Regions from separate parts of the Prochlorococcus sp. RS04 genome, predicted to be linked through region 3. Evidence: predicted binding sites of a transcription regulator. Region 3 holds the regulator's gene; each other region holds the start of a gene.
The links. Region 3 encodes NtcA, which controls nitrogen genes in cyanobacteria. Its sites were predicted from a motif close to GTANCNNNNGNTAC; they were not measured.
Positions count from the first base shown of each region.

Region 1 (3,288 bases), 750 kb from region 3:
TAGCTGTTGAGGAAGACTCTAATGCTACAGCTTATGCTGCAAGAGCATACTGGAGGCCAGAAGAATCAGGAAGTGCGATGCCTGAAATCTCTGTTGGTTACGATATTATCAATCTGGAAGGGCAAACAGGTAACAGTGTTAAAGAAGCAAGTAGTTACTTTGTTGGTTTAGGTTGGCCTGATATGTTCCAAGACTCTGATTACATCGGAATAGGTTTTGGTCAGCCATTAAAGGTTGATGAAACAGCTAATGGTGCAGCTGCTGATGATGCAGGCCTAAGTCCATTCTTATGGGAAGTAAGTTACTCCTTCAAGCCAAATGATTCAATAACAGTGATTCCTGCTGTATTCGGTGGAACTGATATCCAAAGTTCAACTGATCAAGATATCTTTGGAGCAGCAGTAACTACTAAGTTTAAATTCTAAATTCTAGGTTCTAGACTTAATATAAAAAGGGGCACTTAAATGCCCCTTTTTTCTTTTAAAAATTCGTAATCTATAATTCTAGAATGGTTTACAGTTTACCAACAATTTTCTCCTTCTCCAATAGGAACACATACACTTGCTTTTGCTGCTTCATCCGCCAATTTTTGAGCTTGTTCATCAAGAATGAAATCAGCTTCTATAGGCATATCTGTATTCCATTCTTTAAGTCCTCCTAAGTCACTTTCTTCTGCTTTTAAGCTTGAGCTTCCAGTAGAGGTCAGAGCTACTACACTAGTTGTTGCTAAGAATAATGCAATGGAAGTTTTTTTGTTCATTTAATTAATCTTTCTGTGTACATAATAAATAGTTTGGGCTAATCTTTCTAATCGATGTATAAAATGATGCTTGTTGAATTGCTTATTTAATTGCCTAGTCTTCTTAAGAAATTCGAATATGATTTATAAATTAGATCAACTTCTTCTGATCTGCCATATTTAGAAAGTAATGATCTTGCCGCAGCATCTAGATCAAACAAATATTCTCTTTCTTCAATGCTTTTTACATAGCTTTCAATCCAACCAATAAATACTAATCTCTCACCATCAATAACTTTTTCTACTGAATGTAAATATGTACTTGGATAAATTATTATCTCACCTGCATCAAGTTTAAATTTTTCTTCTGAGTTTAACCCCTCTATTGATAAAGCACCGCCTTCATATTTTTTTTTACAATTTAAAAATACTGTAAAAGATAAATCTGCTCTTCCAGACGACATATAAGCATTATCAATATGACGTCCATATTTCATCCCACTTGTAGATTTTGAAAAGATTGTTCCATGAATTTTTTTTGGTAAAGCAAAGCTCTTGATTAGTTCATTACTAAGGATTTTTTTTGTAATCAATCCAGAAAACTTTATTGATAAATCTGAATCTCTTGTCAGTTGTAAATTATTTTTTCCTTTAGCGGCATGCTTTCCGGCAGTTAATTTGCCATCTTCCCATTCTAGTGAATCTTTTGCTAAATTTTTTCTGAGGATTTCTAATTCTTCAGAATTCAATAGTTTATGAGTTAAATAATTCATACTTGATATAAAAAATGATACAAATCAATGTATAGAAATTCTCTTTGTGAGGCCTTGCTATGGAGATAGATATAAAGTAACCATAGATACTATTTCGAAAAAGTGCAAAATCTAAAAAAACTACTTAACTCAGTATTAACATGTACATTTTTGCTAAACATTAATATACCTGCTAATTCAACAGAAAAAGAAGTCAAAGTTTATTCTGGTAGACATTACAACACAGATAGAAGTGTTTACAAAAAATTTGCTGAAGAAACTGGTATAAAAGTTCGACTCATCGAGGCTGCTGGTATATCTTTAATCGAAAGGTTAAAAAGAGAAGGAAAAAATTCTCAAGCTGATTTAATATTGCTAGTAGATGCCGCAAGAATCACTAATGCAGCCAAAGCTGGATTACTTCAACCAATAAATTCTTCTAATTTAGAAAATGATGTACCTGTTGGATTAAAAGATCCAAATAAGGAATGGTATGCATTAACAAGAAGAGTAAGAGTTATGGTCGCCAATCCAAAAGTTGTTGATGTTAGCAAGATCAATGATTACACTGATTTGGCTGACCCTTCTTTAAAAGGGAAAGTATGTTTAAGAAATAGAAAAAGTCCATATAATCAATCTTTAGTCGCTAATCAGATACTAAATAAAGGTGAATCAGAAACTAAAGCTTGGTTAAGTGGAATGATTTCTAATGTTTCCCAACCTTTTTTCCCAGGAGATATATCTATAGTAAGAGCAGTTTCAAAAAGAAAGTGTGGTATTGGTGTCGTTAATCATTACTATGTCGCAAGAATGCTCGCTGGAATAAATGGAAGAAGAGATGCATTATATGCTAAAAGAACTACAGTTCTTACACCTAATCCTGCACATGTAAACATTAGTGCTGGTGGAGTTGCAAAGTACGCAACAAATAAAAACGAAGCGATTAAGCTTCTCGAATTCTTAGCATCTCCTGAAGGAAGTAAAGGTTTGGCTGCTCCAACTTTTGAACATCCTTTGAAGGAAGTTAATCAGAATGAAATAGTTAAGAACTTTGGAGACTTTACCCCTGATAGAATAACTGTAGAAGATCTTGGAGAAAAAAATTCTTTAGCTATTAAACTTATGAGAGACGCAGGGTGGGATTGAAAATTAAGATAATTATATAGTCCATAATTTTTTTCTTCATTACGTGCATACTTAATAAGCAGGCGGAGAGGTGGCTGAGTGGTCGAAAGCGAACGACTCGAAATCGTTTAATAGGAAACTATTCGTGGGTTCGAATCCCACCCTCTCCGTTTAATAATCATCCTGTAAAGTTCTATGTGGGCAATAATGTAGTCAAAATCGGTTTTTAAAGAAGTTTCTTGTCCTATATAGTCCAATATTTACCAGTGTATGCCTGATTGTGTTGGTGGATGTGTTGGTGGATATGCAATTAATCACTCAAAAATAAGTCCCATATAGTCCAGTATCTGCATATGTTGCTTGAAATTGAATTTTACCCTCTCCGTTAATTTATAGTTTCTGGAAGTCCTAAAAATGAATAATAGGGCATTTATTTGCCCTCTTCGAGTCTTATGCACTTTTCTGTACATAAAGTCGATGAAGTGCTTTTGAATCCTGAATTATTACTACTCCTACTGAATTGGAAAGGGTAGTCGCGACAACCGCAAAGCACTAATACTCGGGTATTAATACTCTATTAATTTCAGTTGAATAAGAGGATAATTAAGGAGTAGAGATATAGGAGGTTTTATGAGACTTACCACTCCATTCACTGCCCTAAGAAATGCAACT
Region 1 is NZ_CP018346.1:1,340,699-1,343,986, forward strand. It holds gene BS621_RS07360 (carbohydrate porin) at 1-425, shown strand, start outside; gene BS621_RS07365 (hypothetical protein) at 521-760, opposite strand; gene BS621_RS07370 (Fe2+-dependent dioxygenase) at 847-1,512, opposite strand; gene BS621_RS07375 (extracellular solute-binding protein) at 1,615-2,637, shown strand; tRNA gene BS621_RS07380 (tRNA-Ser) at 2,702-2,786, shown strand; gene BS621_RS09540 (hypothetical protein) at 3,247-3,288, shown strand, end outside.
Region 1: the regulator NtcA is predicted to act here: its motif matches at 1,589-1,602, upstream of BS621_RS07370 (Fe2+-dependent dioxygenase).

Region 2 (3,288 bases), 500 kb from region 3:
TTTTTAGATGGAGAAAAAGTCTTAAAACTTCAATTGGATCACATATATACAAGCTTTTGGTTTTTATTTACATTAATTCTTCTTTGCATTTCACTGGCAGCTTGTAGTTTCAGGAGGCAAATTCCTTCATTAAAAGCTTCATTAAAATGGATTGAATATAAGAGCGAAAAAAAATTTAGAAAACTGCAACTAACGACAAGTCATCCAATCAATCAAGATGGAGAACATATATCAAAAGTAGATTTATTACTTAAAAAAAAAGGATGGAAAACATACAAATTTAATAGTCATATTTCTGCAAGAAAGGGGTTAATTGGAAAAATCGGCCCTTTAGTTGTACATATCGGATTAATAGTTTTACTTATAGGTTCAGCATATGGAAGTTTTACAAGTCAATCAAAAGAACAATATTTACTGCCAGGAGAAACTTTAGATCTTGTTAATGAGAGCACAAACTCAAAAGCCAATGTAAAATTAGTCGATTTTTCTATAGAACGTGAAAGTGATGGAGTGCCCAAACAGTTTATTTCAAAATTAAATTTTTCTTCTGAAGATTTAAATTTAGATGAAATGAAAACAACCAAAGTTAATCACCCAATCAGGTTTAAAGGATTAACGATTTATCAAGCAGATTGGGCAATATCAAATGTTGTTTTAGAAATAGATAATCTCCTTTATCAATTACAATTAAAAGAGATTCCAGAAATCGGTAATCAAGTTTGGGGAGTTTTAGTTGAATTAGGATCGGAGACAAAAAAAAATTTCCTATTAACAATAGATAATGAAAATGGTCCACTTAAAATTTCGAATATAGAAAATTTTTCCGGGAATAATCTCTATATCAATGACGATCCTTTAGAAGTTAACTCTTCAAAAGTATCTCTTAAAAAAATAATCCCTAGCAGTGGATTAATAATTAAAAATGATCCGTCTATACCATTTATTTACTTTTCTTTTATCTTAATAATTTTTGGAACAATAATAAGTCTTATACCAACAAACCAATTATGGATTCTGGTAAATAAAGAATCACAAAAGTTATCTATTGGAGGCCTTAGTAATAAAAATCTAGTTGGTTTTAAAAAAGAATTTTTTAAATTATCAGACGAAATAAAAAATTTTTAATTTCTTTTCTGCCCACTAAAAATATCTAACTGCATAGAAACATTCCCTCTGGGGTTAAATGCAGCATTTAAATGTATCCAGTGAGGTGAACCTTCATTCACTAAATCATCCATAATTCTATTCACAACTTCCTCATGTGATATTTTTATGTCTCTAAAATTATTAATGTAAAGTTTTAAAGACTTCAACTCATAGACTTTCAAATTAGGTTGATAAATAATATTTAGCTTTGCAAAATCTGGATAACCAGAAAAGGGGCACTTACATGTAAATTCAGGTAACTGAATAGAAATTTCATAAATTCTTTTCTTATTTGGATTATCGAAACAAATTATTTTTGATTCTTCAATAATTCTTTCACCATATAGCGGTCTTTGAGTCGAATCTTCTAATTTAGCTGTACTCATTTTTAGTAGAACTTTTTTACTAAACCTATATAAAAACTATATATAAAGATAAAAATTCGCAAAAGTATCAACAAATCTAAGTATTACGATTGACTAAGTCAAAAGATGTTAAATCTTATTTTTGTATCAATAGTAACATTCACAATGTCAGTCGAAAGGTTTATATGTGTTTAGTTCAATGGAAAATTAATGGACATTTGTTTGATAACAATTGATAACAAATTAAATAAATCCCTTCAACCCAAAACTGCAATTGGAATGTTATGGCTTCAAACACACTTTGAGAATGATCAGTGGGAAGCGCTGTCAAATAGTACAGTAATAATTTCTGAAGAAAATTCCCAACTATTAATTGAAGACGCCAAGAATGCAGGCCTTAATGTTGAATGTTTGTCTGATATTTCAATGTTGGATGTTTTCCCAAAAAACAATTAAAATAGGAATGTTCAATCTTTAATCATGAAGAAAATTGAAGCAATCATACGTCCATTTAAACTGGAGGATGTAAAAATTGCATTAGTAAATTCCGGCATTGTTGGAATGACAGTTAGTGAAGTTAGAGGTTTTGGAAGGCAAAAAGGACAAGTTGAAAGATATAGAGGTTCCGAATTTACTGTTGAATTCCTTCAAAAACTCAAAGTAGAAGTTGTAGTAGAAGATGAAAAGGTTAATTCAGTGATAGATGCGATTGCTGAAGCAGCAAAAACTGGAGAGATAGGAGACGGAAAAATATTCATCACATCAATTGATTCAGTTGTAAGAATTAGAACTGGCGACAAAGACGAAGAAGCTCTTTAATTTAAAGAGTTTCTTTTACTAAATTTTGTATATATTCACTATTAATACTTTTATTTGATTGACTTCCTAATTTCATCCAAGCTAAATATTCATGATTCCCAGCAGGACCTACCAGCGGAGAAGCTATCAAATTCTTTATATTCCATTGGAAATTCTTAGCAGCATAGATAACAGACTGTATAGCCTCAGTATGGAATTTAGGATTGCGAACAACACCTCCTTTACTGACTTTATCTTTACCTACCTCAAATTGGGGTTTAATTAAAAATATTCCCTCAATACAATCACCTTCTAATAAATTACCAATAGATTTAAAAACTAACTTTAATGAAATAAAAGACAAATCAGCAACAACAAAATTTGGTAATTCATTACTTCTAGATAAAAGATCCTTAGGTTTTAAATTGCGAATATTGGTTCTTTCAAAAAGTATGACCTTTGGATTATTTCTAATCTTCCATGCAGTCTGGCCATAACCAACATCTATCCCATAAACTAACTTTGCTCCTTGTTGCAATAAGCAATCAGTAAATCCCCCAGTAGAGATTCCTGCGTCAATACATATTTTATCTTTTACTTTAATTTCAAGTTTTTTAAATGCCTCCAATAATTTTTCGCCGCCCCTTGATACAAACATAGGTTCGGAATCAATAAAAAATTCAGATCCAATTAATACTTGTTGTCCAGGTTTATCCCATACTTTTCCATTAATATCTCTAACCTTACCCGCAAGAATTAAACCTTGGGCTTTTTGACGAGTTTCACATAAACCATTATTTAGAAGATAAAGGTCTAATCTACTTTTTTTAATCATCTATTAATCAATAAAAGGACTGAAAAATGAACTTCTACAAGATTAAGATCTAAATTCTTTAATACCTTCCAATTTTAAATAAGAACTAAAAAATTACCCATTATTTAGGATAGGAATAAATGCAAACATTTTTATGTTTAAGCT
Region 2 is NZ_CP018346.1:1,089,339-1,092,626, reverse strand. It holds gene BS621_RS06045 (cytochrome c biogenesis protein ResB) at 1-1,125, shown strand, start outside; gene queF (preQ(1) synthase) at 1,122-1,532, opposite strand; gene BS621_RS06035 (hypothetical protein) at 1,722-1,967, shown strand; gene BS621_RS06030 (P-II family nitrogen regulator) at 1,992-2,330, shown strand; gene BS621_RS06025 (TlyA family RNA methyltransferase) at 2,332-3,144, opposite strand.
Region 2: the regulator NtcA is predicted to act here: its motif matches at 1,656-1,669, upstream of queF (preQ(1) synthase).

Region 3 (3,288 bases):
ATTTCTGACATAATTCCCAAGTAATTCACTTTTAAGAATTATCGCTTTATAAACTTTTTTCTCACTTATTTCAGCTAATACTAAGCCACATTTACTTTTTCCGGGATCAATAGTTATTACTCTAGACATTTAAACTGCAATCTTTAAAATATTAATTTCAACGACTATAGGTTCTATAGTTTTACTATCTCTTAAAGATACTACTTCCAACTTAAATTTGATATTTTGATTTTCTTTAAGAAAGTCTCTAATTTTTTTTACAAAATTTCCACTTGTATTAATTTCACTAACTTGCGACCCTTTTGACTTAATTTCATCTCTTGTTTCTCTAAGCAATGATTTAATTTTTAGATTTATTGATTTACTATTTAAATCACTTGCTTCCAGAATAGAACTTGTAATAATATCACCTTTTTTGACTATAAATTTATTCTCTAATAAATCTGGAGATACAAAAACATAATTATCTCCTTTTAAAACATTTGTTGCTGATTTAATTAATAAAACCCAGTTACCTCCGCTAGCAGCTACTGTCTCAATCTTTGTAATATCACTGGGTCTCCACAAAAGAATATTTCTTGCTTTTTTATTATTTGGGATAACAATTTTTCTAACAAATTTATCAGCTTCATTAAAGATTTCTGTTAAGTTAAGTTTTAAATTTGAGCTGGAATCAACCTCAGCAATAAATAAAGTTTGTCCTCTTTTAATAACGATATTTCCTCTCCTAAATTCTTTAATATTATTTTTTAATTGATTTAACTCCTTTTCTTTTTGAATAATTTTACCCTCAAGTTCTTTTCGTTCTTCCTGTAAAGGGATTAATGCCTTTTTACTTTCATCTAAAGTTTTTTGCAAAAAAGGAATATCAACAAAAAGCCTTTGTCTGAATTCTTCACTTGCTAAAATCAATAAACCTATTGATATTGAACTAATAAATCCACCGGTAAAAATAGTTATAATAGTTGCTGTTTTTTTCGGTCTTAATTTTAAGATACTAAATCTTGCTTTACCAATCTTTGTTCCAAGAATATCCCCAAATGGCGCAATTAATCCCCCAAGTAATATTAAAAAAACAATTAGAATCCAAGCCACACTTTTGTATATACTCAATACATCATAATTTATGATGAATCAATTAAATCTTTTTGCAAGAGCAATTGGATCAAACACTGTGATCTTTTTTCTTTCAATATTAAGAAGACCTGAATCCTTTAAATCACCCAATAATCTTGTAATGGTTACTCTTGTAGAACCAATAGCTTCAGCAATTGCCTGATGTGAAAGCCTTAAATCTATTGTAATACCTTTTTCACCTGCAACTCCAAAGTCTCTACAAAGGACCATTAAAAAACTCACTAAACGAGAAGACATATCTCTATGTGTAAGAGTTTCTATCATTGTTTCAGTTTGCAGGATCCTACTTGAAAGCCCCTGTAAAAGTAATAGTCCTACTGAGGCATCTTCCTCTATAGCTCTTAAAACAGAATTTGCAGGTGCTGTTATCATTTCAACTCTTGTGAATGCTATTGCATGGTAAAAACGATCAGATCTATGGCCTGTAAGCAGGGATAAAACACCAAAGAGACTATTCTCTCTTAAGAGAGCAACAGTTATTTCCTCACCCGACTCATAAACTCTTGAAAGTCTTACTGCGCCTCTTCTTATAAGATAAACCCTTTCAGCAGGGTCACCGGGGAAGAATATTGTTTTAGATCTCTCAACCATTTCTGTACTTGCACCATCTAGACCTTTAATAACTTCCATTAAAGTTCTATTGATTGGAAAACGTTCTCCAACAGAGTTAATTTTACTTTGTCCGGATTGTTGCGAACTAAAGCGGTTGAATCCTCGTGAAGCAGGTATCATAAATATCTTGACTATTAAAAAATTTAAGGAGACACCCTGAAATATCTTGTATCAACAGTAACAATTTTCAATTCTTATCGGTTTATCAACAAGCTTTTTTCATTCAGTTTCAAGTTGCTTAAACCTTTTTTAAGTAAAATTACACTATATGCAGCGTTAATAGATTCTAATTATACTGCATGTAGAAAGAATCTAAATAATGGTAATTAGCTCATCTCATATTTATTCCAAAGGTAACCTTGATGTTTTAAAAACAAATACTGATAACAAAATTAACCTAAAAAAATTTCCACAAAACGGACAAATCCAAATCTATCAATCTTCATATAGAGGTAGCTATACATCTATCATTAGAGACTCTCTAAGAAATGCTGCTCTTGGCAGAAAAGTGCTACTAATACAATTTATGAAAGGAGGGGTAAAGCAAGGAGTTGATCATGCAGTAAAGCTATGCGGTAATTTGACCTGGGTAAGATCATCTCATTCATATGATCAATATAATTCTGAAGCAATTGAAAATAATAAAACTTTAAAAAAATCTATTTATGAATCTACTATTGAATTATGGAATTTTTGTAAAAGAGAACTACAGTCTGGAGAAAATGATCAAATCATACTTGATGAAATTTTTTTAGCTATTGACATGAAATTTATCGATAAAGATGATTTGATTTCAACACTTGAAAACCGATTTATATCAGGAGATGTAATCCTTACTGGTACAGATATACCTAAAGATTTATTATTAATGGCTAACCAAATTACCGAACTTCGCTCATAAAACAATGCTAAAAAATGATCTCTGGATAAATCAAAAAGCTTCGGAAGGTATGATTAAACCCTTTCAATCAAATTTGGTGAGACATCTTGAGCCTGACAATAAACAAAAGCCAGTTTTGAGTTACGGATGTTCCTCTTATGGCTATGATTTAAGACTTTCATCTAAAGAATTCCTAATTTTCAGACATATCCCTGGGACTGTGATGAACCCCAAAAAGTTTAATCCCAATAATTTAGAGAAAACTGTTCTTCACCATGATAAAGATGGAGACTTTTTCATTCTTCCTGCTCACTCCTATGGTTTAGGAGTTGCTTTAGAAAAGATGAAAGTTCCAGAAAATATTACTGTAATTTGTATAGGCAAGAGTACTTACGCCCGACTTGGAATTATTGTTAATACAACGCCCGCAGAGGCAGGGTGGGAAGGTCATTTAACTTTAGAATTTAGTAATAGTTCTGGTGCAGATTGCAGAATTTATGCTGAAGAGGGTATTTGCCAACTACTCTTTTTTGAAGGTGATCCGTGCTCTACAACCTACGAAGATAGAAGAGGTAAATATCAAAACCAACCAGAAAAAGTAACTCTTGCAAAGATCTGAAATGAGTAAAGTTGAACTAATTTCGCTAACTCCTGATGCA
Region 3 is NZ_CP018346.1:588,548-591,835, forward strand. It holds gene BS621_RS03440 (hypothetical protein) at 1-129, opposite strand, end outside; gene BS621_RS03445 (DUF3084 domain-containing protein) at 130-1,095, opposite strand; gene ntcA (global nitrogen regulator NtcA) at 1,135-1,869, opposite strand; gene BS621_RS03455 (cob(I)yrinic acid a,c-diamide adenosyltransferase) at 2,069-2,650, shown strand; gene dcd (dCTP deaminase) at 2,655-3,248, shown strand; gene thyX (FAD-dependent thymidylate synthase) at 3,250-3,288, shown strand, end outside.